DNA from 3 places in the Arthrobacter sp. Y-9 genome. Region 3 is predicted to be linked to each of the others. Evidence: riboswitches for the same ligand, from Rfam matches in the RefSeq annotation. Region 3 holds a riboswitch; each other region holds the start of a gene.
The links. A riboswitch is a leader RNA that binds a small molecule or an ion and turns the genes downstream of it on or off. The one in region 3 is predicted to bind S-adenosylmethionine.

Region 1 (9,535 bases), 350 kb from region 3:
GCCGCGTCGTCGTCCTCCTCGAGCAGCGGCACGGGCTATGGGTCGAGCGGCGGCAGTTTCTCGGGCTCGGGGAGCTCGTCGAGTTTCTGAGGCGACGCGATTCCCAGTCACGCCCCAGGCAGCGGCAAGGCGCGTCCCATGTTGCTCGGCCACAGTGGTGAGTACGGAACGGAAGCGCCGGGCCGTGGATGATGCGAGAGGGGACGGTGACGCCGATCGACGGAGGCCCTTTACTACCCGAATCCCGTTGTCAGCCCCGGAGGCGGCGTGCTGTGGTCACCAGCAGACCGCGCCAGCCCGGGGCCGACGGCGTTAACGGGCCTGTGCCGCGGGGTCAGAGGGTGACCGGGCGGTCCAGGTGGGTCGGGGCGAACATCCGCAGCTTCGTGTCGACGACGACGACGTTCGGCCCCTCCGCCTCGAGGGCTTCCCGCAGCGCCTGCTCGACGTCCTCCGCGGCGACACGGCGGGCCGGCACTCCGAACGACTCGGCGAGGGCGACGAAATCGGGCCGGGACAGCTCGGTGGCTGTGGCCTTGCCGAATGCGCCCTCCATGTATTCGCGCAGGATGCCATAGCCGCCGTCGTCCACGATCAGCCAGGTCACCGGGGCGTCGTGCTGCCGGGCCGTGGCGAGTTCGGAGATCGAGTACATCGAGGACCCGTCGCCGGAGACCGCCAGGACGCGCTCGCCCAGGCCGACGGACCCGCCGATCGCGGCCCCGTAGGCCCACCCGATGCCGCCGGCGCCCTGGGCGGAGTGGAACTGGCCCGCGCGGGCGTCCCAGCAGCTCCAGCCCCAGTAGGCGGAGATCGTCATGTCCCAGAAGGTCTGCATCCCGTCGGGCACGGCTGCGCGGACGGCCGCCATGAAGTCCAGCTCATGGTCCAGGCCCTGACCGGCGAGCCGGTCGCGGACGGTGTCCAGGGCGGTGGCGACCACCTCGCGAGGGGAGCGGCCGTGCCAGTCGCGGGCGGCGCCGTCGTGGTCCTGCGGCTCGTGGTCCCGAAGCAGCCCGACGACGGCGGCCCGCAGCGCCGGCAGCGCCTCACCGGCGTCGGCGTGGATCCCGAGGGCGGGATGGTTGGACTCGAGCACGCGGGCTTCCGCGTCGATCTGGACGAGACGCCCCCGCGGAGCCAGGGTGAAGTAGTTGGACGTGACCTCGCCGAGCGACGTCCCGACGGCCAGGAGCACGTCGGCGTCCTCGATCAACTCGCTCATGTGCACGTCCTCGATCCAGGACTGCAGCGAGAGCGGGTGCTCCCACGGGAAGGCGCCCTTGCCGCCGGGGGAGCAGATGACCGGGGCGTCGAGGGCTTCCGCCAGTTCCAGGAGCGCGGCTTCGGCCTGCCCGCGACGGACGCCGCCACCGGCGATCGCGAGTGGCCGCCGGGCCGACGTCAGAATTCGGGCGGCCTCCTCGATCAGCTCGGCGCGGGCGGGGACCGGGTGGGCTTCGGCCGTGATGTCCCGGACCGGGGGAGTGCTGACGGGTTCCAGCAGGATGTCCTGCGGCACCTCGACCCAGACCGGTCCCTGAGGTGCGGTGATGGCTTCGGCCCAGGCGTCGCGGAGGGCGGAGGGGATGGCGGAGGCGTGCTGGATGGTCCGCTGGGATTTCGTCACCTGGGAGGCGGCGAGGGCCTGATCGTCGAGCTGGTGGAGCATGCCGCGGCGCCGTGCCCCGAGACCAGGCGTGGGGATCTGGCTGGCGACGACGACCATCGGAACGCCCGTGGCGTAGGCCTCCTGCAACCCGGCCAGGGAGGTCAGGGCCCCGGGGCCGGTCGAGAGGAACAGGACGCCCGGCTGTCCGGTGGCGCGGGAATACCCGTCCGCGGCGAAGGCGGAGTTGTTCTCGATGCGGCTGGAGACGAAGTGCGGCCGTCCGCAGCCCATGGCGTCGAAGAGGCCCAGCGCGTGCTGGCCGGGGATGCCGAAGACCGTGCGGGCGCCGAGGGCCTGCAGGGTCTCGACCACCAGGTCGCCGCCGTTGCGTACTGCCGGGTGCTCTCCGGACATTTCTCCCCCTCGGGTAGCAGTTCGTGTGGGCGCGGACCGGCCTTCGGCGGCTTCCGTGGAAGGTGATGCGCGCAACACCATGCTACCCAGGAGTTTTCCAATATGCACCCGTTGTTGCTGATTGGTTGACTTTGGTTGAAGCGGAAACTTACCCTTGTGTCAGTCGTCACGCTCGGTCGTGACCCAGCGCACCACCCTTTGAGTAAGGTTCACCATGGACGGAAACATCATCAATTCGGGGATCGTGATCCTCTATCTCGCGGCAATGCTGGCCTTCGGTTTCTGGGGCAAATCCCGGACGAAGAACAACAGCGACTTCCTGGTGGCGGGCCGCCGCCTCGGCCCCCTGCTGTACACCGGCACCATGGCCGCCGTGGTCCTCGGCGGAGCCTCGACGGTCGGCGGTGTCGGCCTCGGCTACAAGTTCGGCATCTCCGGCATGTGGCTCGTGGTGGCGATCGGCGTCGGCGTCCTGCTGCTCAGCCTGCTGTTCGCGGGCATGATCCAGAAGCTGAAGATCTACACCGTGTCCCAGATGCTGACGCTGCGGTACGGCACGCGCGCCACGCAGACCTCCGGCATCGTGATGCTGGCGTACACGCTGATGCTCTGCGCCACGTCCACCAGTGCCTACGCCACCATCTTCGTGGTGCTCTTCGGCTGGGACCGCTGGCTGGCGATCGCCATCGGCGGCGCGATCGTGCTGGTCTACTCCACCATCGGCGGCATGTGGTCCATCACCCTGGCCGACCAGGTGCAGTTCTTCATCAAGACCATCGGCGTCTTCTTCCTCATGCTGCCCTTCGCCCTGGGCGCGGCCGGCGGCTGGGACGGCATCAAGCAGCGCGTGAACGCCTCGTTCTTCCAGTGGGACGGCATCGGCGTGCAGACCATCATCACGTACTTCGTGGTCTACACCCTCGGCCTGCTGATCGGCCAGGACATCTGGCAGCGCGTGTTCACCGCCAAGACCCCCGGCGTGGCCCGCTGGGGCGGCGCGACGGCGGGCGTCTACTGCATCCTCTACGGCCTGGCCGGCGCCGTGATCGGCATGGCCGCCCACGTGGCCCTGCCGAACATCGACGTCGCGAACCTCGGCAAGGACGTGGTCTACGCCGAGGTCGCCACCCACATCCTGCCGGTCGCCATCGGCGGCCTGGTACTCGCCGCCGCCGTCGCGGCCATGATGTCCACCGCCTCCGGCGCTCTGATCGCGGCAGCCACTGTGGCGCGCACCGACGTCGCTCCGTTCGTGGCGAGTTGGTTCGGCCGCAACGTGGCCGTCGAGCACGATAAGAATCCCGAAGAGGACGTCAAGGAGAACCGTCTCTGGGTCCTGGGCCTCGGCGTGGTGGCGATCATCCTCGCCATCCTGGTCAAGGACGTGGTCGCGGCTCTCACCATCGCGTATGACATCCTGGTGGGCGGCCTCCTGGTCGCGATCCTGGGCGGTCTCGTGTGGAAGCGCGGCACCGGAATGGGCGCCGCAGTCTCCATGGCCGTCGGCACCGTGGTCACCCTCGGCACCATGATCATCCTCGAGATCAACGCCAAGGTCCCGCTCGACGGCGTCTACGCCAACGAGCCGATCTACTACGGCCTGATCTCCTCCGCCGTCGTCTACATCGCGGTGTCGCTCATGACCCCGCCCACGGACACGAAGGTCATCGAGGCGTGGAACGCCCGCTTGGCCGGCGCGAACGCCGAAGAAGAGCCGGTCATCCCGGCGCACTGACGGCGTAGCCGCACCTCCGTCCAGAGCCTGGTGTGAGGAGCGACGCCGGATCCCTGGATGGGGTCGTCGGCGCCGCGCTGCGGCACTGAAGTCCACTCCACACGCAAGCCGTCCCGGTCACCGACCGGGGCGGGTTTCGTGCGTCCCGGGGCGGGTGATCTGAGCAGCGCGCTGACCGTTAAGAGCCATTCGACCGCGGGGTCTCGGTGGATCGGAAGTCTAGCTATCTAAAGAGATGCGTGCCGCTGATCGCCAAAAGATCACGAATGTAGGGGAACTGCACTCAGTGCGAAGCGTTGATTCGACGACTAGCTAGACAAGCGAGCTATGTGTTAGCGTGATGCGCATGATCCATTCCGCCGCCGGCTGGGGGAGGAGCGGATCACGGTTCCCCCGCCTGCGGGCGGTTGCATTTCTTGAGTTGCACACTTCAGAGAATTCGGGAGAGCGAGATGGAAAGCTACCAGAGCCTGGTTGCCAGGGCCTCTGTCAATGCGGCGAAGGCGCACCCTGCGCTTGCCGACGCGAGCGTCCGGGTCGAGGGTGACTCCGACGGGCTCGTATTGCACGCCGTCTATACGATGAGCGGCACCGCCGACCCCGTGGCGGTGATGGCCCTCGTCGAGGAGCGGCTCATTCCGGACATGGAGAAGCTGCTCGATGCGAGCTTCGTCCAGCGTCACGTCCGCTTCGCCGTCGAAGCCACGGCCGACGCGCACCCCGCGGATCACCGGTCGGGTTCCCAGCCCGCCCTGGCCACCGCCTGACAATCTTCACCGACACACTGTTCAGCACTATTTGAGGAGGAAATCATGGGATTTCTCGGTTGGATCATTCTGGGCCTGATCGCAGGCGCCATCGCCAAGGCCATCACTCCGGGTGAGCACGGGGGCGGCTGGCTCTCGACGCTCGTCCTGGGCGTCGTCGGCGCGCTGGTCGGTGGCTGGATCGGATCGGCACTGTTCCACGAGGGCGTCAACAGCTTCTGGTCCCTCGGATCCTGGCTGCTCGCGATCGGCGGCGCCGTGCTGGTCCTGGTCGTCTGGGGGGCTTTGACCCGCAAGAGCCGGGCCTGAGGACTCGGACCCTCACAGCCGTCCGCAGTGTCGTGCCCTCACGGCCCGCCACGGTTTTCAGCACTCACTGAAAGGAAGAACATCATGAGTTTCATCGACAAGGCCAAGAACGCTGCCGATCAGGCGGTCGGCAAGGCCAAGGAAGTCATCGGCGAGGCGACGGACAACCACAAGCTGGAGGCTGAAGGCAAGCTTCAGCAGGCCAAGGGTGACGTCAAGCAGGCCGGCGAGGACGTCAAGGACGCCTTCAAAGACAAGTGACCCAAGGTCATTGACCCTGCGCCTTCGTCGGTGCCGGCATCGACCCACATCATCGTGGGGGTGCCGGCCCTGACGGGTTGCCGGCGGGAAGAGATTCCCGCTCGTCAGCGCGCCGGGGGAGCGTGAAGACCCCGGTGGCGCATCGCCCCGCTGGTCCCGTGCGGTGACGAGACATCCCGGGAGAGCGGGCCCGTAGTACCCCGAAATCGAAAAGGTTGATTTTCGATGGCGCTCGAACTGATCGACAGGCGCTGGCAGGAAAGCGATCGTCACGACCAGGCGCTTTCCGCCCTCCATCATCTCCGTGAGTTCACGATCGCCGCGGAACAGGCCCGTGAAGGCCTCCGCGAGGAATTGAACGTGAACTCCACCGACCTCGCCGCGCTGCGGTACCTGCTCGCCGAGTCCGGACACCGGCAGGTCACGGCCTCCAGGATCGAGAGACATCTGGGTCTCTCGTCTGCCTCCACCACCACCCTGGTGGCGCGATTGGAGAGGGCCGGTTATCTGGTCCGCGAGCCCGATGCCAGGGACCGGCGGTTCAACATCCTGCATCCGACCGAACGTGCACGGACCGTGGTCCATTCGATCCTGGAAGTCCAGGCAGAAGCCCTGACCGCGGTGGCCCGGTCCTTCGACGATGAGGAACTCTCGATCGTGGAGGGGTTCCTCACGGACTGCATCGCCGCTCTGCGGGAGTCCGGCTCAGGCGTCTTCCGGAAGACGTCATGACCAGCGGTATGACTCCCAGAGCAGCGCGAGGCAGCCGAGCACGATCGCCGCGCACACGCCGAAGTTGATCCACTTGTACTGCAGGAACACGGCGACGAACTCGCGCAGAAATGCGCTGGGGACGAAGTAGGCCGCGGTCTTCGAGCCACGCACCACTGCCTTCATCCCCGCACGGCGGGTGTACATCGCCGCCCGGAAGACGTGATAACTGCTGGTCGTCACCGTGACGACCGGATCGTTCTTCGTCATCAGAGCACGCGAGAACTCGAGGTTCTCCATCGTGGTGCGAGCCTCGGTCTCCGGCAGCACATCGGACTCGGGAACGCCGGCGTCCACCAGATACTCGGCCATGGCTGCGCCCTCGCTGCGGCTTTCGTCAGGGCCCTGGCCGCCACTCGGAATGAGCACCGGGCGAGACCCTTCGGGCGCCGCCCGGTGGATCTGCACCGCCTTGTCCAGACGCCCTGCGAGCAGCGGGGGGACCTTCCCGCCGATCAGGCCGGACCCGAGGATGATGACGTAATCCGGCACCTGTTTGCTCCGGGTACGCGCGTAGATGAAGGAGTACAGGAGGAATGCGCAGAACACGAAGCCCACATAGGCCACCAGCATGAAGAGGAGGAAGGGGACCATGCTCACCCAGAGGGGTGCCTCGGGACCTCCGGCAAACCGTTCGAGCAGCCCCAGCAGGAAGGGGGCGAACAGCACGAGCAGGCCCACGGCGAGAGACAGCAGATTCGCCATGGACCGTCCCTCGCGCCGTAGCATGACGACGCCGTTCACCACGAGGAAGAGTCCGAGCACGGGCACCGCGAGGATGGCGAGCAGCACGACGATCAGCAGCAGCCACGCCGTGTCGTCGTTCCGGCCCAGGCTCAGCAGCGCGAAGCCCAGCGCGAGGAGCAGGAAGACCCCGTTCCTCATGCGGCGGCGGTCCCTCCAGGTGCTCACGGCGGCGGCCAGTGCGAACACGATGGCGAGCACCGTGGTGATGTTCTCCAGGATCACCCTGGTGATGTTGTCCATACGTTCCTCCCGCACGTAACTCTACGCAGAGGCCGGGAGGGGACGGGTGGCCGCGAGCCGTATGTGGGCAAAGACGCACCCTCCGCCTGTGTGCCAGGGGAGGGTGCGCCGTCGTCGGTCAGTGAGCGGATCAGCCGATCGTGGCCCCGAACAGCAGGCCCAGAAGGTAGGTGGCCCCGGCCGCGCCGAGTCCGATCAGCAGCTGACGCAGCGCACGGCTGAGCGGCGACGTGCCGGAGAGCAGCCCAACGACCGCGCCCGTGCCGAGCAGCACCAGGCCCACCAGGACCACCGACAGCGCCAGCGCGCCGAAACCGCTCATGCCGAAGAGGAACGGCAGGATCGGGATGAGCGCGCCGGAGGCGAAGAAGCAGAAGCTGGACGAGGCGGCGCCCCAGGCGGTGCCGATCTCCTCATGGTCGTTCGTCGTCTCGGGGGCCTCGGGATGCAGGGAGAGGCTCGGGTCGCAGTCGCAGCTGAAGCGCCCCATCCGTTCCGCGGCGCGGTGCTCGGCGGCTTCGCGGCTCATGCCGCGCGCCAGGTAGACCAGGACGAGCTCGTTGTGCTCCAGATCGAGGCGCGGTGCGGCGTCGAGCGTGATCTGTGTGGGGCGGCTGGCCTCCAGGAGTTCCCGCTGGGAACGGACCGAGACGTATTCGCCCGCGCCCATCGAGAGGGCGCCGGCCAGCAGGCCCGCGACGCCGCTGAAGAGGACCACCTGGCTGTCGACGCCGGTGGCCGCCATGCCCATGACGAGGGAGAGGTTGCTGACCAGGCCGTCGTTCGCCCCGAACACGGCGGCGCGGAACGTCCCGGACAGCCGGGCGCGGCCGCGGGTGGCGAGGCCTCGCACCACTTCTTCATGGATCTGCTCATCGGCGGCCATGGCGGGGGTGGCGTGGGGATCGGTCGCGTACGGGGAGCGGCCCTCGGCGCGCTGAGCCAGCGCCAGAACGAATACGGAGCCGAAGTTCCGGGCCAGGAAGCCCAGGAACCGGCTGTTGAGGGAGGCATGGCGGGGCTTGTCCGCCTGATCGCCCAGCAGTGTCAGCCAATGGGCTTCATGCCGGCCCTCGGCTTCCGCGAGAGCCAGGAGGATCGCCTTCTCCTCGCCTTCGCGACGGGCCGCCAGATCGCGGTACACGGAGGCTTCGGCGCGTTCGTCCGCAAGGTACTGCTGCCAGCGCCGGATATCGGCGGGTGACGCTTGAGGGGTGTTCATGGGATCCTGCTCCTGAGGTGTGGTCGGAGGTGGCGCCCCATTGCGCAGCCCTCACTGTAGCGCGAAATTCCGCGGATTTTCGGACGGTTCACCGACGCTTCCGGTTTCGGTGGACCGCAATCGGGAGAGCGGCTGAAGGCTGAATCTGAGCTCCCGTCCGGCCCGCAGACCCGTGACCGCGACGCGGACCGTCAGCACGCCGTCGTCCTCCCAGACAGGGGGCCGGACCGCCCGGTTCAGCGCGTCGATCAGCTGATGCGGCTGCGCGCAGAAGTAGTGGTGGCTGGCGCCGTGGAGGAACAGGGTGACCCGGCCGCTCTGGAGGTCGACGGCGGGCAGGACGGTGACGGACATGAGAATCCTTGCGTGTGCTCTTGCCCCGCCAGGAGAACGGGGCCGCTTCTGCATCCGAGCCACCCGTGAACATGGGGTTGGCGGGTGGCCAGTCGGAGCTTGGCGCCACCTCTCGTGAAGCTGACTACACTGTAGCGGACGACGGCGGAGCGCGGCAGGGATCTGCGGTCGGCCGGGGGTCCTGTGACGCGGTGTTGAGCTGGGGAGACTCCGGTTGCGACGGATCCAAGTTGAGGTGCAGGCATAACTTGATCCCTGGTACTAAACTCGCTTCCAGAAGCTGCCCAACGTGACCGGGAACACTTCCGTGCCCAACTCGTGGATCCCCCCACCTCGAGCGGCGCCCGCGATTGAAAGGCCACCATGAAAGCCCTCCCCATCGAGCCGAGCAACGCGCCGATCAACATCGGCTCGCGGATCCGTGCGGCCCGCAAGGCTCAGCGCATGACGATCGAGCAGGTGGCCGAGGTGACCGGCCTGACCAAGGGCTTCCTGTCCCGGGTGGAACGCGATCTGACCTCGCCCTCCGTGGCGTCCCTCGTCACGCTCTGCCAGGTGCTGTCGGTGGACATCGGTGATCTGTTCGCGGCGACCGACGTGGCGCTGACCCGGGCCGACGAGGCTCCCAAGATCTCGTTCGGTGGCGACGGGATCATCGAGACCCTGCTCACCGCACGGTCCGAACGCCGGGTGCAGTTGCTGAGGGGAGTCATCGAGCCCGGAGGCAAGGGCGAGTCGGAACTCTACTCCGTGGACTGCGACGTCGATGTGCTGCACGTGGTCAAGGGCCGGATCGTGCTGATCCTCTCCAATGAGCGCTACGAACTCTCCGCCGGCGACACCTTGAGCTTCCCCGGCCGTGAGCCGCACACCTGGCTGAACCCGACCGATGAAGAAGTCGAGGTCCTCTGGGTCCTGGTTCCCGCCGCCGCGGCGTAGGGGAGTGGTTCGCGGGGGTCGGGCGCTCGCTGGCGGGTCATTCTGTGCAGTGAATCCGCAAGGCTGGAGTGGAGTGTCCCCTGAACTCGCTATGGCAGTGCCGGACCACCGCTGACCTCGCTATGGAGGGTCTGAGATCGCTACAACCGGTAGCGATCTCAGAC
Region 2 (9,535 bases), 1.4 Mb from region 3:
GGGCGGCGTCCGGGTGCACGTGTCCGGGATCGACATCGTCCGCGACGGCGAGGGCACGCTGCGCGTGCTCGAGGACAATGTGCGCGTCCCGTCGGGCGTCAGCTACGTCCTGGAGAACCGGAGGGCCATGGCGAAGGCGCTGCCGGAGGTCTTCAGCCAGCAGTCCATCCGCCCGGTGGAGGAGTACCCCCGCCGCCTGCTCTCGGCCCTGCGGAAGACCGCCCCGGAAGGCGTGGAGGACCCGACGGTCGTGGTCCTGACCCCGGGCATCTTCAACTCGGCGTACTTCGAGCACACCCTCCTGGCAGGGCTGATGGGCGTGGAACTCGTGGAGGGCCGGGACCTCACGTGCCGCGGCAATCAGGTCTTCATGCGGACCACCTCGGGGGAGCAGCGCGTGGACGTGATCTACAAGCGCCTCGACGACGAGTTCCTGGATCCCCTGCAGTTCCGTGCGGATTCCATGCTGGGCTGCCCCGGCCTGGTCAACGCGGCGCGGGCGGGCGGGGTGACGATCGCGAACGCCGTGGGAAACGGGGTGGCCGACGACAAGCTCATCTACTCCTATGTCCCGGACCTCATCAGGTACTACCTGGGCGAGGAGCCGATCCTGGCCAATGTGGACACCTTCCGGCTCGAGGAGGACGCGGCCCGCGAGGAGGTCCTGGACCGGCTGCCCGAACTCGTGGTGAAACCCGTGGACGGTTCGGGCGGCAAGGGTCTGGTGATCGGCCCCGACGCCACCCGGGAGGAGCTCGACACCCTTCGCCGGCAGCTCCTCGAAGACCCCCGCGGCTGGATCGCCCAGCCCGTGCTCCAGCTGAGCACCGTCCCCACCCTGCACCGCGAGCGGTTCAGCCCCCGTCACGTGGACCTGCGGCCCTTCGCGGTCAATGACGGCGAGGACGTCTGGGTGCTGCCGGGCGGCCTCACGCGGGTGGCGCTCAAGGAGGGCAGCCTCGTGGTCAACTCCAGCCAGGGCGGCGGGTCCAAGGACACGTGGGTGCTGGGGGAGGAGACGGGTGCGGCGGACCCCGGGCCGTCACGGCGGCGGTTCGGCCACAGCGCACGCACGAGCGTGTGGCCCGTGGAGACCAGCTGGCGCGATTCCCAGGCGGGGCAGCAGCAATGAGTGCCGCGCGCCGTCGTCGTCAATCCCATCCCGCACCGTACGTCAGGAGGACATCATGCTGAGCCGGATCGCCGAGTCCCTGTTCTGGATCGGACGCTATGTGGAACGCGCGGACGGCACCGCGCGCATCCTCGATGTGCACCTGGAACGCCTCAATCATCTGCCGCCGGAGCAGCAGCAACAGGTGGCCCGGGACCTGCTGCAGGTCATGGGGTCGCCCCTGGACCGTCAGGACATCACCTTGCCGGAGCTGCTGCGCGTCCTCGCCTATGACCGGTCGAGCCCGACGTCGATCGCCGGAGCCCTCGGAGCCGCGCGGGAGAACGCCCGGCGGGCCCGGGAGACCGTCTCCACAAGCCTGTGGGAATGCCTGAACACGACGTACTTCGGGCTCAGCCGGCACCGCGAGGACGTGGCGGGGACGTACCGCTTCTGCCAGTGGGTGATCGAGCGGGCGGCCACCACGAGCGGCCTGACGGACAGCACCATGAGCCACGACGACAGTTGGCTGTTCATGGTCCTGGGCCGGTCCCTGGAGCGTGCCGACATGACCGCCCGGATGCTCGCCACGTGCGACGCCAACCCCGCGGGCGTGTCCTGGGTGAACATGCTGCGCTGCGCCGGGGCGTACGAGTCGTTCCTGCGCACGCGCCGCGCCGCGTTCGATGACCGCAACGCCGCCGAGTTCCTGCTCATGGACCGGCAGTTCCCGCGGTCGATCGTCTACTCGCTCAAGAACGCTGACGAGGCCCTCGCCCTGCTGGAGCCCAGCGACCAGCGCTCCGGGATGTTCAACGACGCCCGGCGCATCGTGGGCCAGGCCAGGACGTTCCTGGAGTTCCACCGCAGCGAGAACCTCATGGACGAATTGCCGGAACACATGGAACGCATCCAGCGATCCGTGGCGCGGGCCTCGGAGGAGATCGCCCGCAGGTACTACAGCGCCCGCGAAGAGCAGGCCTGGGTGGGAGAACTGTCATGACACGTCTGAAGATCGTGCACCGCACCGGATACCACTACAACAAGCCGGTCCTGGTCAGCTACAACGAAGCACGGATGACGCCGCCCACGGAGCCCGGGCAGACGGTGCTCGGCTCGCGCATCACGGTCGAACGGCCCGGCGCCACCCAGGCCCGGTACGCCGACTACTGGGGCACCCAGGTCACCACGTTCGAAGTCCACGAGCCCCACGAGTGGCTCGAAGTGGTGGCCACCGCCACGGTGGACGTGAACCGCGAACAGGCTCCGGCGCCCGACGGCGAACCGCTCGGCTGGGCTGAGCTGTCCAGCCGAGCGGTGCAGGACGAGTTCAGCGACCATCTGCCCCAGACGCGCCTGTCCGCGCCGGGCGAGGAGGCGACGGAACTGGTGGCGGCGCTCGCCGGACGGCCGACGCCGAAGGCCGCCGCGGAGGAGGTGTTCTCGAGGCTGCGGGGCGAGATGACGTACATGCCCGGCAGCACCGGCGTGCACACCGACGCGGCGCAGGCGTGGGCGCAGCGACAGGGGGTCTGCCAGGACCTCGCGCACCTGGCCATCGGCTGCCTCAGAAGTCTCGGGATCCCCGCCCGGTACGTCTCGGGCTACTTGCACCCGCGGGCGGAGGCCGACCCGGGCCAGACCGTGGCCGGGCAGTCCCACGCGTGGCTCGAATGGTGGGACGGCGCCTGGCACAGCTGGGATCCGACCAATCACAAGGCCGCCGGGGACTTCCACGTGGTGGTGGCCCGCGGCCGGGACTACCGCGACGTGGCGCCGCTCAAGGGCATCCTGTCCGGCGGCGGGGGCTCACGGCTGGAGGTCTCGGTGGATATGACCTGGCTGACCTGGGACTCCGTGCGGGCGTAGGGGGGGCGGCGGTGCGCACCCGCCGTCGTCGTACGTCCGTGTCGCGAGGGAACAGTTGGCGCCCTCTCCGCGTCGTTTTGCGGGCGCGAGCTGTTCCCTCGCGGTGGCCTGTCAGGGCACCGCCATCGGTTCAGTGCGAGGCCTGCTCCTGCTCGTTGGCATTGCGGGCGGCGGCGGTGCCCGCAACGCTCAGGGCGTGGGCCGCGTTCGACAGCGCCGGGGCGTGGGTGGAATCCCACTCGGTCCGGAACTTCTCCGCGTCCGGACCCATCCACCGCGTGCTGTTCAGGGTGGAGGAGAGGGCGGTGCGCTGGTCGTTCAGCACGTCGGCGCCCTTCTGCATCCTCTTGCCCAGGGTCCTGAGCTGCTCGACGTTCGCGCCCCATACGGCCATGACATCCTCCTCGGTGTTCTGCCCGGGGGCTGTCGCGGCCGGGGATCCTGCGATCACCGTACGCAGCCCCTGCCCCCGAGTCGATGGGCAGCGCTCCCCATGCTGGCGAGTTCGCGTCCCCACTCCGCGAGGGAGCAGTTGGCGCCCTCATGGGAGGGTTTTGGGGGCGTGAGCTGTTCTCTCGCGGCGAGGGGCGGGCGGGGGTGCCCGGAAGTCACCGCTGAGCGTCTTCGCGCATCCAGCCGCGGGTCAGGACGACGTCCGTGATCAGCTCCGCGCCCGCGACCACCCAGAACAGCCACGCGGGGATCACGCCGAGGATCGCGCAGACCGCCAGGCCGAGGATCATCGCCCCGATGGCGTACCCGACGACGCGTCGCGCGGCCGTCGCCGAGTGGGTTTCCGAGTACTCCCGCAGGAAATGCTGAATAGTCATCAAGAGCCGACCCTATCGCCTCAGCAGCCCGCCCCCCACTCCGCGAGGGAGCAGTTGGTGCCCTTTCAGCGGGGTTTTGGGGGCGTGAGCTGTTCTCTCGCGGCAGGGTGCGGGGCGGGGCTGTGTTTTAAATGCCCGACGGCGGGCGCCCCGTGTGTGGGGTGCCCGCCGTGGGTGTGGGTCCAGGTTCCCCGCCGTGGGTGGGGTGGGCCGCTTAGTGGGAAGCGGTTTCCTGTTCCTGGGCGTTCTTGGCCGCGCTCTTGCCGGCGGTGCGCAGTGCTTCGGCGACCTTGTTCAGGGCCGGCACGTGCTGGGACTGCCATTCGTTCTTGAACTTGTCCGCGTCCGGGCCCATCCACTGGACGCCGTTGAGTGCGCTGGTGAGCTGGTTACGCTGCTCATCGATGGCCTGTGCGCCTGCTTCGAGCTTCTTACCCAGTGCGCGAAGCTGCTGGACGTCTGCACCCCAAACTGCCATTTTCCTACTCCTTGCTCGTGGTGAACCCGGCCTGCCCGGTTTCTGTTGACTCAAAACTATCCGGACCGCGCACGAACCGTCGATGGGTAGGGGTACCCATGGAGTGCTCCCCATGGTCGGGGTTGTTATAGCACGCGTGGGCTACAAGGCGAGGCGAGACCCGGCCCGGACGTGATGCGGGGTCAGTTGATGCCCCATGATCACCGATCACGCGGCATCGACTGACCTCACATTCCAGGGGCGCTAGCCTGCCAGCGCCTGCTCGAAGTCGCGGATCAGGTCGTCCACGTCCTCCAGCCCGACCGACAGGCGCACCACGCCGTCACCCAGCCCGATCGAGGCCCGGCCTTCCGGGCCCATGGCGCGGTGCGTCGTCGTCGCGGGATGGGTGATGAGGCTCTTGGAGTCGCCCAGGTTGTTCGAGATGTCCACGACCTTCAGGCCGTTGAGCAGCGTGAACGCCGCGTCCTTGGCCGTGCCGCCCGGCAGTGGCGCGAGCTCGAGGGTCAGGACCGTGCCGCCGGCGCTCATCTGCCGCTTCGCCAGTTCGAACTGCGGGTGCGACGGAAGCAGCGGGTACTTCACCCAGGTCACCTGCGGCTGCTGCTCGAGCCACTCGGCGAGCTTCAGGGCGGAGGCGGATGAGTGCCGCACGCGCATGTCCAGCGTCTCCAGACCCTTCGTGAGCACCCAGGCGTTGAAACTCGACAGCGACGGCCCCGTGTGCCGCATGAGGTTCTTCACCGGCCCGTCGATGAACTCCTTCGTCCCGAGGATCGCGCCGCCCATGACGCGCCCTTGGCCGTCGATGTGCTTGGTCCCGGAGTACACGACGACGTCGGCCCCCAGATCCGTGCAGCGCTGCAGCATGGGGGTGGCGAAGACGTTGTCGGCCACCACGGTGGCGCCCGCGGCGTGCGCGAGCTCGCTGACCGCGGCGATGTCCACGATCTCCTGCATCGGGTTCGACGGCGATTCGAAGAACACCGCCTGCGTCGGCACGGACAGGGCTTCGCGCCACTGATCCAGATCGGGCCCGTCGACGAACACGGTCTCCACGCCCCAGCGCGGCAGGATCTCGTTCAGGATCACGAAGCAGGACCCGAACAGCGACCGTGCAGCGACCACGCGGTCCCCGGCGGCGAGCAGCGCGCCGAGAGCAGTGAACACCGCGGACATGCCGGACGCTGTGGCGAAGCACGCCTCGGTGCCTTCGAGCAGCCGCAGCCGTTCCTGGAAGGTGGCGACGGTCGGATTGCCGTACCGCGAGTAGACGAAGCGTTCGTCCTCACCGGTGAAGGCGCGTTCGGCGGCCTCGGCCGAGTCGTAGACGAAGCCCGAATTCAGGAACAGCGCCTCGGAGGTCTCATAGAAGCCCGTGCGGTCCAGCCCGCCACGCACCGCCTGAGTGGCCGGCGACCAGGAAGCGGCCTCAGGATTGAACGCCATGCCTCACGCTCCGATGGTGGTCGGCAGGCCGCTGTTCTTCCAGCCGTTCACGGTGCGCTCCCCGAAACGGTCCGGGACGCCCTCGAAGCCTTCCAGGACGTTGTACGCGGACCAGCCCGCCGCCGTCGCGGCTTCCGCCGCCGCGATGGACCGCTGCCCGGAACGGCACAGGAACACGAGGTCCGCGGTGCCCGCCTCCGGCGCCTGCTCGGCGAGCTCCGTGAGGAACCCCTGGTTCGGCACGCCGCCGGCAAGGTTCCACTGGATGAACAAGGGATCGCCGGACGGGGCCTTCGGGCGGCCGATGTGTGCCCACTCCGCTTCGGTGCGCACGTCCACGAGGATGGCGCCGTCCTTGAGCTTGTCCCAGGCCTGCTGCGGCGTCAGGTCACCCGCGTAGCTCACAGGGCACCGCCGTAGGGGGCGAAGCCGGTGGCGGGGACGGCGTACGGGTCGACCACGGGGGCCGGCGGCGCGGGCGGCGCGTACGGCAGGACGACGGCCTGGGCCGCGATCACCGTCTCCCCGTTGAAGGTCACGGACGGGCTCCCGTAGAGGATGTACCCATCGGCCAGGGCGGCGGAGACCCGCTCGCAGAACTCGCGGGTGTCCGGGCCGGTCAAGAGGCGGTAGGGCAGGCGGGCGGGCGCTTCGGCCGTCACGTCCTGGGGCGCGACGGCGGGCACGGCCACAGTGGTCTGCTCGGCGGCGGGGGCGGTCGCCGTCGTCGTGGCGGCCTTCGCGGAGGAGGCCTTGGCGGCTGCCGGCTTGGCGGCCGCAGCCTTCGTGGTGCGCGGAGCCCGGGTGGCAGGCTTGGCCGTGGTGCTCCGGGGAGTCGTGGCCTTGGCGGTTCCGGCAGGGGCGGACGTGGGTTCTTTGCGGGCAGGCAAGTGGGGCTCCTTCGCGCTTGCAGTTGACACATGCCGAGTAGTCACCTGAGGCACCCCGCCGCGTGTGGAGGGTTGCCGACCGGTCAGTCAGGGCTTGTCACCGGTGCTCGTTACTCTGCAAAAAATCTAGCACCAGCCCCCGGGGAGAAGTGTGACGGGAGGCTTCATCTTGTGTCATGAAACCGGGAGGAAACGGCGGCGGAAACCGCGACGCAATCGTCGACGGAAACCGCACCCCCGGAAACGTGGTTCACCCCCGGAAATTTCAGGGGGTGAACCACGTTTCCGTGGGTGAAGGCGCGTCAGTCGCACCGGTCCGCGACGGCCCGGGCGAACGCGAGCACCGTGGCCGAGAAATCGAGGACCTCCGTGGCCCGCCGCTGGCCGTGCCCGGAGCCCTCCTCTTCGCGGAGCCAGGCGAGGCCGCCCCGGTCCCGGTACAGCCGGACGAACTCGCGAGCCGCCTCGTTGTCGACGCGTTCGTCCCGCCCCATGACGCAGCACAGCAGGGCCGGGGCCTTGTCCAAGTGTCCGGTCCCGCGGAGCACGTGGAGAGGCGACGCCGCGGCGCGCTCCTCCGGCGGCCATTCCCCGTCCGCCCCGAATTCGTGGCGCCACTGCCCTCCCAGGCCGTGCCGGTCCAGGTCCACGATGTCCAGCAGCGGGGCCACGGCGATCACGCCGCCGAAGGCGGATGGTTCCCGGAGCGCCGCGGCCGTCACGACGAAGCCGCCGTGCGAAGCCCCCACCGCGACCGTCTGACGCGGGGTGGTCCAGCCTTCCGCGGCGAGGAAGCGCGCGACGTCGAGCAGGTCCCGGACCGTCCGCGTCTTGCCGGAGCCTCGGCCGGCTTCGTGCCACGAGGGCCCCAGCTCGCCGCCGCCGCGCAGCTGGGCGGCGGCGTGAACGCCACCGCTCTCGAGCCACGCGGGCACACTCGGTTCGGCCTCGGGGTGGTGGCGGACCCCGAAGCCGCCATAACAGCTCAGCAGGAGCGGCGCTGGACTCCGGGGCAGGCCGCCCGGCCCGAGCGCGTCCGCCCGGATGGAGACGACGACGGGCACGGGTGTCCCGTCGTCCGCCGTGCCCAGGAGCCGCCGATGGACGATGTCCTCCGGGCCGCCGGTTCGGTGCGGCGTGGAGGACGGTTCCCCAGGCCGATGCGTGAGGGGCAGACACGCGACGGCGGACGGTCGTTCGGGGGATGCGGTGCGGATCCACAGCGTCCCGTCCGGAGGGTCACCGGCCGCGGTCCGGCTCAGGGACAGCTCCTGGAGTCGCTCGGCCGGGGCCAGCCGCACCAGGTCCGATCCGTCGAGGTCCAGGGTGGTGATGCCCTCGCGTTCCACCGCGCGGAGGGTCCCGGCGGGTGTGTCGAGCCGGGCCAGCACGCGCTCGGGCGCCGGACGCGCCTGGCCCGGGCGGTCCGGGCGCGGGGTCGCTCCCGGACGCGCAGGCGCCGGAGCCGACCCTGACCCCGACGGCCCTGACCTCGACGACTCCGACCCTGACGGCCCAGGCCGCTGGGCGCCAGAATCAGGGCCGCCGGCCGGGCCCGGGGGTTTCAGCGGGACCCAGGCGTCGCCGTCGTGCGTCCACTGCTGCTCGGGGCGCCCGGGAGCCCGGGAGCGCAGGGTGAGGGCGTCCCCGTCGGCTCCGAGGGTGAGGCGCCGCCCTTGGAGGTCGTCCACCAGGCTGTCCGGGAACGGCAGGACGGAGGGCCGCCCGGACGGTGGGGTTCCGTCGTCGGCGTCGCTCAGGAACCAGCCCACGAGGCGCTGCGCGCCGGGCTTGCCGTCCAGCATCCACAGCCGTTCCCCGCCGTGGGTCCACACGGGGACGGCGTGCCAGGAGTGGGCGCCGCGCAGGGGACGGGCGGGACGGCCAGGGGTCAGGAGCCAGACCTGGGCGAGTTCGTCGCCGTCGCCGCTGAGGAGAGCCGCCACCTGCGCCCCGTCCGGGGCGAGGGCGAATCCCCGCACCAGCAGTCCGTCCGGAGCGGGCAACGGTGTCCCCGGAGACGTCCCCGGGGGCGGTCCGGAGCGCAGGTCCCACGCTTTCCGGAGCGCGGTCGCGGAGGCGACGTGCAACGCGGAGTGGGCGTCGTCACGGCCGCGCCAGAGGAACGCCGCCACGTCCCCCGAGAGCTGGGGGATCCCCTGCCGCGGACTGGTGTCCCAGCGCCGCAAGAGCCGCCGGAAATGCTCCTGACCTGGGCCGGAACCGGGGATGCCGTTCACCGGCCCACCGTGTCCCGGGGTCCGTCGGTCGAGTCTGAAATCCAGGCCAGGTGGCCGCCGTCGCGGAGCGGGCCTTCCATCCGGATCGTGCGCCACGTCGTCCCCGGGGCGGCGGTGTCCACCAGGTGCAGCTCGCCGTGGCCGCCGCGGGTGACGGCCACGAGCTCGGAGGAGGGGGAGGCGGCGATGGCCCGCCGGTCGGCGTCGTCCCAGGGCTCGTGCCCAGGACGCGGGGCGTGGTCCATGGCGGGCAGGTCCCAGCGGCCACGGACCGGCAGACCGGCCGGGCTGTCCGGCTCGGCCGCGCCGCCCGTAGCCCCCGGGCTGTCCGGAACGCCCGCCACGCCCAGGTCGAGGACGGTCAGCCGGTCCCCGTCCGGGTGCACCGACGCGACGGCGACCCCCGTCGCGGTCAGTGCGAAGCGGAAGATCAGGCCGTCGTTGAGCGGCGCTATCCGGGTGTGGCCGGAGCCCAGGTCATGGACCCACAGGCGGTTGGTCCAGGACGTCCACTCGCGAGGATTCCCGCCGCCCTCCCGCAGCACGGCCACCAGGAGACGCCGTTCCGGGTCGAACCGCAGGAAGTACGCGCGGCCCGGCGCGATCCACGGCAGAACCTCCCGCGTACGCGGCTCCGGACCGTTGACGTCCACCTGTTCGAGGCCGCG
Region 3 (9,535 bases):
GCATAGAGCACGGCGAGAATCGCGATGGGCGCGGACCGGACGAAGTCCACGAACACGTACGACGGCGCATGCCCGGCCGAGGCCCCCTGCACCTGCGAGAGGTTCAGGTACCGGATACCGTCACCGGGGTGGACGGAATCCGAGGCGGACACCTCCGGGTTGAACACCACCTGGACCGGCGAACCACCCGCGTCCGGCTGCGTCACCGCCCAGAAGCAGGACGTCAGACGGCTGGCGCCGGGTGTGGAGCCGCCCTGGCCAGAGCCTTGGCCGGTGCCCTGCGAAGGGCTCTGCGAAGGACTCTGACCCGAGCCGCCCTGACCCGAATCCTGCTGCGCCTCGGGGGAACTTCCGGAGCAGGACGCCTTGGTGACGCTCATGACCTTGCCGGTGTCGAAACTGACGCCGGGCGCCGTGGAATACGGTGAGCTCAGGCGCAGGTCCTCGTGCTTGCCCGAAGGCCACAGGAGCGCCATGCCCAGCACCGTGAGCAGGGTGACCGGCACCAGGATGGCGGCCAGGATCCACCCGGCCCGACGCCGTGCCGCCGCCGCTTCCGCAGACGGCGGCGCGCCGTCGTCGTTGTGCGAGTGGCCCCCGCCGTGTGAATGTCCGGCACCCATGGGTCCGCTCCGCTCCTGTCGGTTCCGCCGTTACTTGTCGCTGACCACCAGGACGTCGGCGCCCAGCTGCCGGGCCCCGCCCGTCTCCAGCAGAGGCTCGACGGCGGCGCACAACGCCGTCATCGAATCGTCCACTTCCAGCACCACGGGGTGCTGATAGGCGATGAGGGAGAGCAGGTCACGGACCGCCTCGGCCGCGTCCTCCGGATCCAGTGCGGGATCGTGGCCCAGGAACACGTCGGTGGCGCCCTCCTGGAGCTCCTCCCCCGTGCCCGGCGCCGCGTAACTGATCGCGAACGCGCGGATCCTGCCCTTGCGGGTCGGCGAGACGGTGCTGCCGAACGCCGACTCCGGCTTGGCCCGCAGCACGATCGCGCCGTGAGCCCCGGAGAGGTCGTCGAGGAAGAGCCGCTGGACCGTGCCCAGCGACAGCTCGCCCGGATCGTCCCAGGAGTGCACGTCCCGGTAGTAGCGACCCACCACCTGCGTCAGCTCCACGGATCCCGTGGCGAGGTCCATGATGACGTCGCTGCCCGCGTCCTCGCCCTCACCGTCGAACACGGGGAGCTTCAGGGCGCCCGCGGAGACCTCAACGAGGCGCGAACGCTGGATGGGCTCGAGCCCGGCGGACGCCGCGAAACCGGCGCCGTCAGTGCCCGCGGCCACCTTGGACCGGAGAGCCGTCACGCCCGAGGGCGAGAGTTCGGCTTCACGGCGCAGCATCACCAGGAGGCTCGAGCCGATGCCGTGCCCGCGGTGATCGCGGGACACCTCGATGTAGGACCAGAGCCGCTCGCTATGGAGGGCCGTCTCGTAGACCACGCCCGCGGCGACCGGGATGGCGACTCCGTCCACCACGTCCTCGGCCACGATGCACTGGCGCCACGGCTCACCGTTCGCGGTGTCTCCGTCGATGCTGCCCACGGACGGCGCGAAGGACGCCCGGAACTGCCCCGCCGCGGGGGAATCGGGATCCCCCCACAGCTGGAGCAGTTCCAGGTCGTCGCCTTCCCGCCAGGGACGGTACTGGATGGTCATGCTAGGCGCCCAGCAGCTTTCCGGCCAGGTAGGCCTCCAGCTGGTCCAGGGAGACGCGCTCCTGGCTCATGGTGTCGCGTTCGCGGATGGTCACGGCGTTGTCCTCGAGGGTGTCGAAGTCCACGGTGATGCAGAACGGGGTGCCGATCTCGTCCTGGCGGCGGTAACGGCGGCCGATCGCGCCGGCGTCGTCGAAGTCGATGTTCCAGTGCTTGCGCAGCTTGTCACCGAGTTCGCGGGCCAGCGGGGAGAGCTGCTCGTTGCGGGACAGCGGCAGCACGGCGGCCTTGACCGGCGCCAGGCGCGGGTCCAGCTTCAGGACGGTGCGCTTGTCCACGCCGCCCTTGGAGTTCGGGGCCTCGTCCTCGGTGTAGGCGTCGGCCAGGAAGGCCATCATGGAGCGGGTCAGGCCGAAGGACGGCTCGATGACGTACGGGACGTACCGCTCGCCGGAGGCCTGGTCGAAGTAGGAGAGGTCCTGCTTCGAGTGCTCGATGTGGTTCTTCAGGTCGAAGTCGGTGCGGTTGGCGACACCCATGAGCTCGCCCCAGCCGGAACCGGCGAAGCCGAACTTGTACTCGATGTCGATGGTGCGGTCCGAGTAGTGCGCACGCTCGCCGTCCGGGACGTCGAAGCGGCGCATGTTCTCCGGGTTGATGCCCAGGTCCACGAACCAGTTCCAGCACGCCTCGACCCATTCCTCGAACGCCGCCGGGGCGTCCGCCGGGGCGGTGAAGTACTCGATCTCCATCTGCTCGAACTCGCGAGTGCGGAAGATGAAGTTGCCGGGGGTGATCTCGTTACGGAACGCCTTGCCGACCTGGCCGATGCCGAACGGCGGCTTCTTGCGGGCCGCGGTCACCACATTGGCGAAGTTCACGAAGATGCCCTGGGCCGTCTCCGGGCGCAGGTAGTGCTTGCCGGACTCGTCGTCGATGGGGCCGAGGTAGGTCTTCATGAGGCCCGAGAAGTTCTGGGGCTCGGTCCACTCTCCACGGGTGCCGCAATCGGGGCACACGATGTCCGCCATGCCGTTCTCCGGGGCGCGGCCCTTCTTCTCCTCGTACGCCTCCAGGAGGTGGTCCTGACGGTGGCGCTTGTGGCAGGAGAGGCACTCGACCAGCGGGTCGGTGAAGGTGGCGACGTGGCCGGAGGCCTCCCAGACCTTGGACGGGAGGATCACGGAGGAGTCCAGGCCGACCATGTCGGCGCGGCCGCGGACGAAGGTCTGCCACCACTGGCGCTTGATGTTCTCCTTGAGCTCGGCGCCGAGGGGGCCGTAGTCCCACGCGGAGCGCGATCCACCGTAGATCTCACCGGCCTGGAAAACGAATCCGCGCCGCTTGGCGAGGGAGATGACCGAATCGAGGGTGGACTTTGCTGCCATATGAACAACTCCAGGGAAAGCGGGCCGCTGGGTGCGGTCCGGGTGCGGATACTCGTGCCGGTCCCCCACAGGGGACACACGTCCTAGCCTACCGGCAGCACGTACGTCGGGCTGAATGTCCCCACGCCGCCCACCGGGGTGAGATCACCGTCCGGGCCGGGGACGAACACGCTCAGCCGGTGCCCGCGTTCCGCCGCGACGCAGAGGTGCGGGGCGCCGTCGTCGTCGCACGCCCAGGCCAGGTGACGGGGCCACGCGCCGCCACACGGAAGCGTCCGCAGCAGCCGCGTCTCCTCTTCCCCGCGCCCGACGACGGCGAGCGTGTCGCTCCCGCGAACGCCCACCACGAGTGCCCGCTCACCGGAGCCGGGGTGGCCGGTGATCTCGCTCGGATAGGCCTGCTCATGTCCGGGAGCCAACGCCACGGGTGCTCCGGCCAGGGCCCACGACCCGCCCACGGCGTCCGCTGCGTCCGGGCCGTCCGCGGGACGGATGGCCCGGTGGAGCGCGGCGTCGAGTTCGCCGACGACCCAGAGCACCACCGTGCCGTCGTCGGCGGGCCGGTCCAGCAGCAGATGCCGCGGTCCGGTGCCGAGCGGAAGGTCCAGCCCGCCCACGAGCTCCGGACCGTCCTCACCCAGGAGGTACTCGTCGACCCGGTCCCGGCCCAGGTCCGCCACGAGGAAACGGTCCTCGCCCAGCGCGAGGGTCGAGTGGGCATGGGGGCCTTCCTGGCGGTCGGCCACCGGGCCTGCACCCTCCTGACCCACCGTCCACAGCGGCTCGGCGCCCCACGGCTCATCCAGCGAGAGGCCGGACACCGTCCCGGAACCGTAGTTCGCCACGAGGAGCAGCCCGCCGGCCAGGCCGAGATGACACGGCGACGACCCGCCGCTGCTCACCCGGGCCTTGACCGCGAGGGTCTCCGGGTCCAGTTCGACCACCTGGCCGGCGTCGAGCTCCTCCACGGCGAACAGGCGGCCGCCCGGCCCGCGCAGCAGGAACGACGGGTTGCGCACGCCTGAGCTCGTGGCCAGCACCGTCAGCTCCCCGGCCACCGGGTCGACCGTCACGCGCTGGACCCCCGGGCCGCACCCGAAACCGTCCTCGGTGTAGCTACCGAGGTAGAGCGGGATGTTCATCGTTCCTCCGTGGGGTAGGGCATCATGGGGATATGACTTCTCCTGCACCGGACGGCATCGACACCATCGAGATCCGGGATTCGATGATCCGCCTGGGTCAGCTTCTCAAGCTCGCCTCGCTCGCCGACGACGGCGTGGAGGCGACCGAGCTCATCAAGAACGGGCTGGTCAAGGTCAACGGCGACATCGAGGACCGCCGGGGCCGTCAGCTCACGACGGGAGACGTGGTGACGGTCAACGGTCAGAGCGTCCGCATCACCGCTGCGGGCTGAGCACTTCGAAGCCCAGGAATTCGGCCACGTGGCCCACTTCCTGAGGGCTGATGCCGTGCCACACACCGCTGTACTGCACCTTGGTGGCGCGGGCCTTTCCGAGCAGCCAGGCCGCAGTGAAATCGACCTTCTCGCGTGGGATCACAGGGTCCTGCGGATCGCGGCCCCAGAAGAACGGCGTGCTGCCGTCCAGCTCCGCGTCCCGGAACCAGTCCGTGCCGCCCTCCACGGCGAAACCTGACAGCCCCACGATCGCCGCGAAGTCCTGCGGGCGCCGGCGCCACATGCTGGTGGCCATCGCCATGCCCATGGAGAACCCCAGGAGGCTGACGGAAGTGAACTCCTCGCGCACGCCGTCCAGCCACTCGAGGACGTAGTCGGTGGCGGCTTTGACGGCGTCGAAGGAGTAATCGAGGGACCCGGTGAGCGGGAACCAGGTGAAGCCCGGCCCCATCGTCAGCGGCGCACGCACACTTGCGACCACGAACTCGTCCGGGAGCTGGTCCGCCAGCCCGAACAGATCCGCCTCGTTGGCGCCGTAGCCGTGCAGCAGCACCAGCAGAGGCCGGCCCTCCCGCTGATCTTCGGGGACGGACCAGAGGACGGTGGGTGCGGGGAAGGCGGGGGCGTCAAGACTCATGGCTCGTATTCTGCCATCACGGCCTGATCGGCCCGGCCGAAGATGGCGGCGCGTTCCGGAAGCTACGGTGGCGTAACCGAGCCGCCCGGGGGCATGATGGGAAGAATGAGCGACTCCTCTCAGTTAACGTCAGGGCCGGAATCCTCCACGCCGGCTTCCTCTCCTCAGGCCCAGCAGCAGGGCGCCAGCGGCCACCCGTGGTCCCGGTACGTGGCCCTCGGCGACTCCTTCACGGAGGGCATCGGCGATCCCGAGCCGGCGAGCCCCGGCGGACACCGCGGCTGGGCGGACCGCGTGGCGGAGGAACTGAGCGCCGGACACCCCGACTTCGCCTACGCCAACCTCGCCATCCGCGGGCGACTCCTGCAGCAGATCATTGATGAGCAGGTGGACCCCTGCCTGGACCTCAAGCCGGATCTGATCACCATCTCCGCCGGCGGCAACGACCTCATCCGGCCCGGCGGCGATCCCGACGCCCTCGCCAACACACTGGACGCCGCCGTCGGCCGTCTCGCCTCCGAAGGCGCCACGGTGGTGCTCTTCAACGGCCCGGACACGGTGTCGACCGTGCTGAGCCCCCTCCGCGGCAAGGTGGCCATCTACAACGAGAACCTGCGCACCGTCGCCGCCCGGCACGATGCCGTGATCGCGGACATGTGGTCACTGCGGCAGCTCGCCGGCTCACAGTACTGGGACCAGGACCGCCTGCACTTCTCGCCGCTCGGTCACCACACCATCGCCGCCATGGTCCTGGACGCCCTGAACGTCCAGCACAGTCTGGAACCGCTCTCGCCCAAACCGATGCCGGAGAAGACCTGGCGCACCGCCCGCACGGAGGACTTCCTGTGGGCCCGCGAGCACCTGTTCCCGTGGGTCCTGCGCCGTCTGCGGCACCAGTCCTCGGGCGACGGCATCCAGCCCAAGCGCCCGGTGCCCGGTCCGGTGTTCCTGCCGGGTCAGGAGCTCTGACTCAGGACGCGTCCGGGACCTGGTCGTCCGAGGCCTGATCCAGGTCCTGGTCCCGGGGCGCTCTCGGCTTCCGGAACGCGGTCCTCATGTGATCGCTCGTGAGGAAGTCGGCGATGCCGATCATGATGAGGCTGAACACGATCTGCTCGGTCACCATCCACAGCGGATACAGCCCGGGGATCGCTGCCATGACGAGCGTGACCACGGGGAAGATCTGCGCGAAGAGCCGGAGCCGCTGATACGCCCAGTACCAGCCCTTGGTCGCGCGCCAGGCGAAGTAGAACAGGGTGGCCGTCATCCCGAGCACCACCACGGTGCGCATCCAGACGGCGAACGGCACCGGCTCGCCGCTGCTCGACAGCACCAGCGCGACGACGACGGCCCCCACTCCCAGCACGAGCTCCAGCACCAGGAGCCACAGCACCCACGTGAAGGCGCGCCGCGTCTTCGGATGGAGCCGCTGCCGCTCCCCGATGCGGACGCCGGACTGGCGGCCGCCGGCAATACGGTCGAGACGGAGCAGCAGGTTTTCCAGGGCCATGGTCGGAGCCTACACCGGGAGCCCGGCCCGTCCCGGAAGCGTCTCCGGCCGGGCCCGGGCCTACTCCTATGGACCCAGTCCGTCCGCCGCCGCTGAGTCCGCTATCCAAGGCGCGAGTCCGCTACCTGATGTAGCGAACTCAACACCCCGATAGCGAACTCAGCCAGGCAAGCCACCCCCGATAGCGGACTCAGCCAAGGAGGTACCGGAACAGCGGACCCACCCGAGTTCTGGTTCCGAGGCCGCGAACCCGGCCCCAGGAGAACCCGCGGCCCTAAGACCAGAACCCGGGAGTCAGGCGAACAGCGTCCGGCCGAGCAGCGCGCCGAGCTGGTCGGCCTCGGTCAGGAAGCCGTCGTGGCCGATCTCCGAGGCGATCCGGTGCACCGTGACGTCGCCGGGCAGGGCCGCGGCGAGGGCCTCTGACTGCCGGGGCAGGTAGAGACGGTCGGACTCCACCGCGGCGACGAAGAACTCGACCGGACTGTCCGCCAGCGCCGCCTCGACTCCCCCGCGGCCCCGGCCGACGTCGTGGCTCATGAGCGCTTCCGTCAGGGCGATGTAGCTGTTGGCGTCGAAGCGGCGGACGAGCTTGGTGCCCTGATGATCCAGGTAGCTCTCCACCTGGTACCGCCCCCGTTCGGCGAGGGCGGAGGCGTTGAGCGGCGACTCGCCCTCCTGGGGCTTTCGGCTGAAGCGGGCCTCGAGCTCCGCCTCGCTGCGATAGGAGATGTGCGCGATCCGGCGCGCCAGGGCCAGACCCGCCTCGGGCGCCGGGCCGTCGTAGTAGTCGCCGTCGCGGAAGGCCGGGTCCTGGCGGATGGCGAGAGTCTGCGCCTGAGCGAGCGCGATCTGCTCGGCGGTGCTGTGGGCGCCGATCGCGATCACCGCGCATTTCCGGACCCGCTCGGGGAATCCCGCTGCCCATTCCAGCGCCCGCGCGCCGCCCATGGAGCCACCGACGACCGCGAACCACTGCCGGATGCCCAGCTGATCCGCGAGCCGCGCCTCGGCGACCGCCGCGTCGCGGAGCGTGATGAACGGGAAGCGGGAACCCCACGGCTTGCCATCAGGGGCGGCACTGGACGGGCCCGTGCTGCCGTTGCAGCCGCCGATGATGTTCACGGCCACCACGAAGAACCGGTCCGTGTCGATCGCGCGGCCCGGGCCGACCAGTCCGTCCCACCAGCCCTCCTCGTCCGTGTCACCCTGCGCGACGTGCGCGCTTCCCGTGAGGGCGTGCTGGATCAGGACGGCGTTGCCGGCGTCGGGCGCGAGCGTCCCCCAGGTCTCGTACGCGAGGGTGACGTCCGGCAGCTTCCCGCCGGCCTCGAGCTCCAGCGGCCCGACGACGGCGGTGCGCTGCACGCCGTGGCGGGCGCCGGCGTCGTGCTCCTTGCGGGTGGTGGTGTCCCGCGCAGTGGACAGTGGACGGGATGCAGCGATGGTCATGGGGCCTCTATTCCTGAGCTTGCCCGCGCCGGCCGGCGCTGGGCCGAGTCTTCACCCGGGGCACCCCACCGCAGGAGGAGGGTTGCCGGCCAGCGAACCGGGGTTTGGCGCTGGCACTCGTGACTCTCGGACCAGTGTAAAGGATCGGGAAGGGCCGTTTCTGAAGATGACGCTTCATGAGACGGCATCCCGGGATTTATGTTCGCCCAGGAGGCGTCGAGGGCCGCGCATTCCGAAGAATGCGCGGCCCTGGGATGTCCCGAGGGACTCAGACGGGAGACTCAGACGGCGGCCTTGGCGGCCCGGAAACCGGCGTCCAGATCGGCCAGGATGTCGTCGATGTGCTCGATGCCCACGGCGAGACGGACCAGGCCCGGGGTGACGCCCGCGGCCCGCTGACCTGCTTCGCTGAGCTGGGCGTGCGTGGTGGACGCCGGGTGGATGACGAGGGAGCGGACATCGCCCAGGTTCGCCACATGCGAGTGGAGTTCCAGCGCGTCCACGAACGCCTTGCCGGCTTCGAGTCCGCCGGCGATCTCGAACGCCACCACGGCGCCGATGCCGTTGGGGCCGTACTTGCGTCCCCGCTCGTACCACGGGCTGCTCGGCAGGCCGGCGTACGCGACGCGTTCGACATCGTCGCGCGCCTCCAGGAATTCGGCGACCTTCAGCGCGTTCTCCACGTGGCGCTCGACGCGGAGGCTGAGCGTCTCGAGACCCTGCGCGATGAGGAACGCGTTGAACGGGCTGACGGCGGATCCGAGGTCACGCAGCAGCTGCACGCGGGCCTTCAGGATGTAGCTGAGGTTGGCGCCCAAAGCGCCGTCCGCGCCGAGGTCACGGGCGTAGACGAGTCCGTTGTAGCTCTCATCCGGGGTGTTGAAGCCCGGGAACTTCTCCGGGTCCGCGCCGAAGTCGAACTTGCCGGAGTCCACGATCACGCCGGCGATCGCGCTGCCGTGACCGCCCAGGTACTTGGTGGCCGAGTGCACCACGATGTCCGCGCCCCACTCGAGCGGCCGGATGAGGTACGGGGTGGCTAGGGTGTTGTCCACGATCAGCGGGACGCCGGATTCATGCGCCACGGAGGCCACGCCTTCGATGTCCAGGATGTCCTGCCTCGGGTTGGAGACGACCTCGGCGAAGAAGAGCTTGGTGTTCGGACGGACGGCGGCGCGCCAGTGGTCCAGGTTGTCCGGGTCCTCGACGAAGGTGACCTCGATGCCGAACTTCTTCAGGGTGTTGGCCAGGAGGTTGTAGGTGCCGCCGTACAGGCTCGGGCTGGCCACCACGTGGTCACCCGCCTCGGCCACATTGAGGATGGCGAACGTCTCGGCAGCCTGACCGGAACTGAGCAGCAGGGCCGCCAGACCGCCTTCGAGACTGGCGATGCGCTGCTCGACGGCGTCCTGCGTCGGGTTGCCGATACGGGTGTAGATGGGGGCCAGCTCGGCGAGCGCGAAGCGGTTGG

Region 1: another riboswitch for S-adenosylmethionine. It lies ahead of P9849_RS03650 (hypothetical protein); the one in region 3 lies ahead of P9849_RS05040 (homoserine O-acetyltransferase).
Region 2: another riboswitch for S-adenosylmethionine. It lies ahead of P9849_RS15135 (DUF1737 domain-containing protein); the one in region 3 lies ahead of P9849_RS05040 (homoserine O-acetyltransferase).

Annotation. Positions count from the first base shown of each region.
Region 1 is NZ_CP121463.1:813,226-822,760, forward strand. Features, by position in the region: gene P9849_RS03605 (DUF5129 domain-containing protein) at 1-90, shown strand, start outside; gene P9849_RS03610 (thiamine pyrophosphate-binding protein) at 335-2,026, opposite strand; gene P9849_RS03615 (sodium:solute symporter) at 2,241-3,761, shown strand; gene P9849_RS03620 (hypothetical protein) at 4,214-4,528, shown strand; gene P9849_RS03625 (GlsB/YeaQ/YmgE family stress response membrane protein) at 4,574-4,837, shown strand; gene P9849_RS03630 (CsbD family protein) at 4,922-5,098, shown strand; gene P9849_RS03635 (MarR family transcriptional regulator) at 5,324-5,830, shown strand; gene P9849_RS03640 (YdcF family protein) at 5,825-6,856, opposite strand; gene P9849_RS03645 (VIT1/CCC1 transporter family protein) at 6,987-8,078, opposite strand; gene P9849_RS03650 (hypothetical protein) at 8,130-8,432, opposite strand; SAM riboswitch class IV at 8,444-8,552, opposite strand; gene P9849_RS03655 (cupin domain-containing protein) at 8,796-9,371, shown strand.
Region 2 is NZ_CP121463.1:3,331,125-3,340,659, reverse strand. Features, by position in the region: gene P9849_RS15175 (circularly permuted type 2 ATP-grasp protein) at 1-1,132, shown strand, start outside; gene P9849_RS15170 (alpha-E domain-containing protein) at 1,188-2,114, shown strand; gene P9849_RS15165 (transglutaminase family protein) at 2,111-2,980, shown strand; gene P9849_RS15160 (hypothetical protein) at 3,111-3,374, opposite strand; gene P9849_RS15155 (hypothetical protein) at 3,589-3,810, opposite strand; gene P9849_RS15150 (hypothetical protein) at 4,025-4,288, opposite strand; gene P9849_RS15145 (O-succinylhomoserine sulfhydrylase) at 4,532-5,737, opposite strand; gene P9849_RS15140 (rhodanese-like domain-containing protein) at 5,741-6,142, opposite strand; gene P9849_RS15135 (DUF1737 domain-containing protein) at 6,139-6,399, opposite strand; SAM riboswitch class IV at 6,636-6,742, opposite strand; gene P9849_RS15130 (prolyl oligopeptidase family serine peptidase) at 6,930-8,867, opposite strand; gene P9849_RS15125 (hypothetical protein) at 8,864-9,535, opposite strand, start outside.
Region 3 is NZ_CP121463.1:1,166,464-1,175,998, reverse strand. Features, by position in the region: gene P9849_RS05080 (YibE/F family protein) at 1-623, opposite strand, end outside; gene P9849_RS05075 (GNAT family N-acetyltransferase) at 654-1,661, opposite strand; gene P9849_RS05070 (glycine--tRNA ligase) at 1,663-3,048, opposite strand; gene P9849_RS05065 (beta-propeller fold lactonase family protein) at 3,132-4,190, opposite strand; gene P9849_RS05060 (RNA-binding S4 domain-containing protein) at 4,223-4,462, shown strand; gene P9849_RS05055 (phospholipase) at 4,446-5,102, opposite strand; gene P9849_RS05050 (SGNH/GDSL hydrolase family protein) at 5,208-6,071, shown strand; gene P9849_RS05045 (hypothetical protein) at 6,073-6,612, opposite strand; gene P9849_RS05040 (homoserine O-acetyltransferase) at 6,907-8,064, opposite strand; SAM riboswitch class IV at 8,075-8,189, opposite strand; gene P9849_RS05035 (bifunctional o-acetylhomoserine/o-acetylserine sulfhydrylase) at 8,346-9,535, opposite strand, start outside.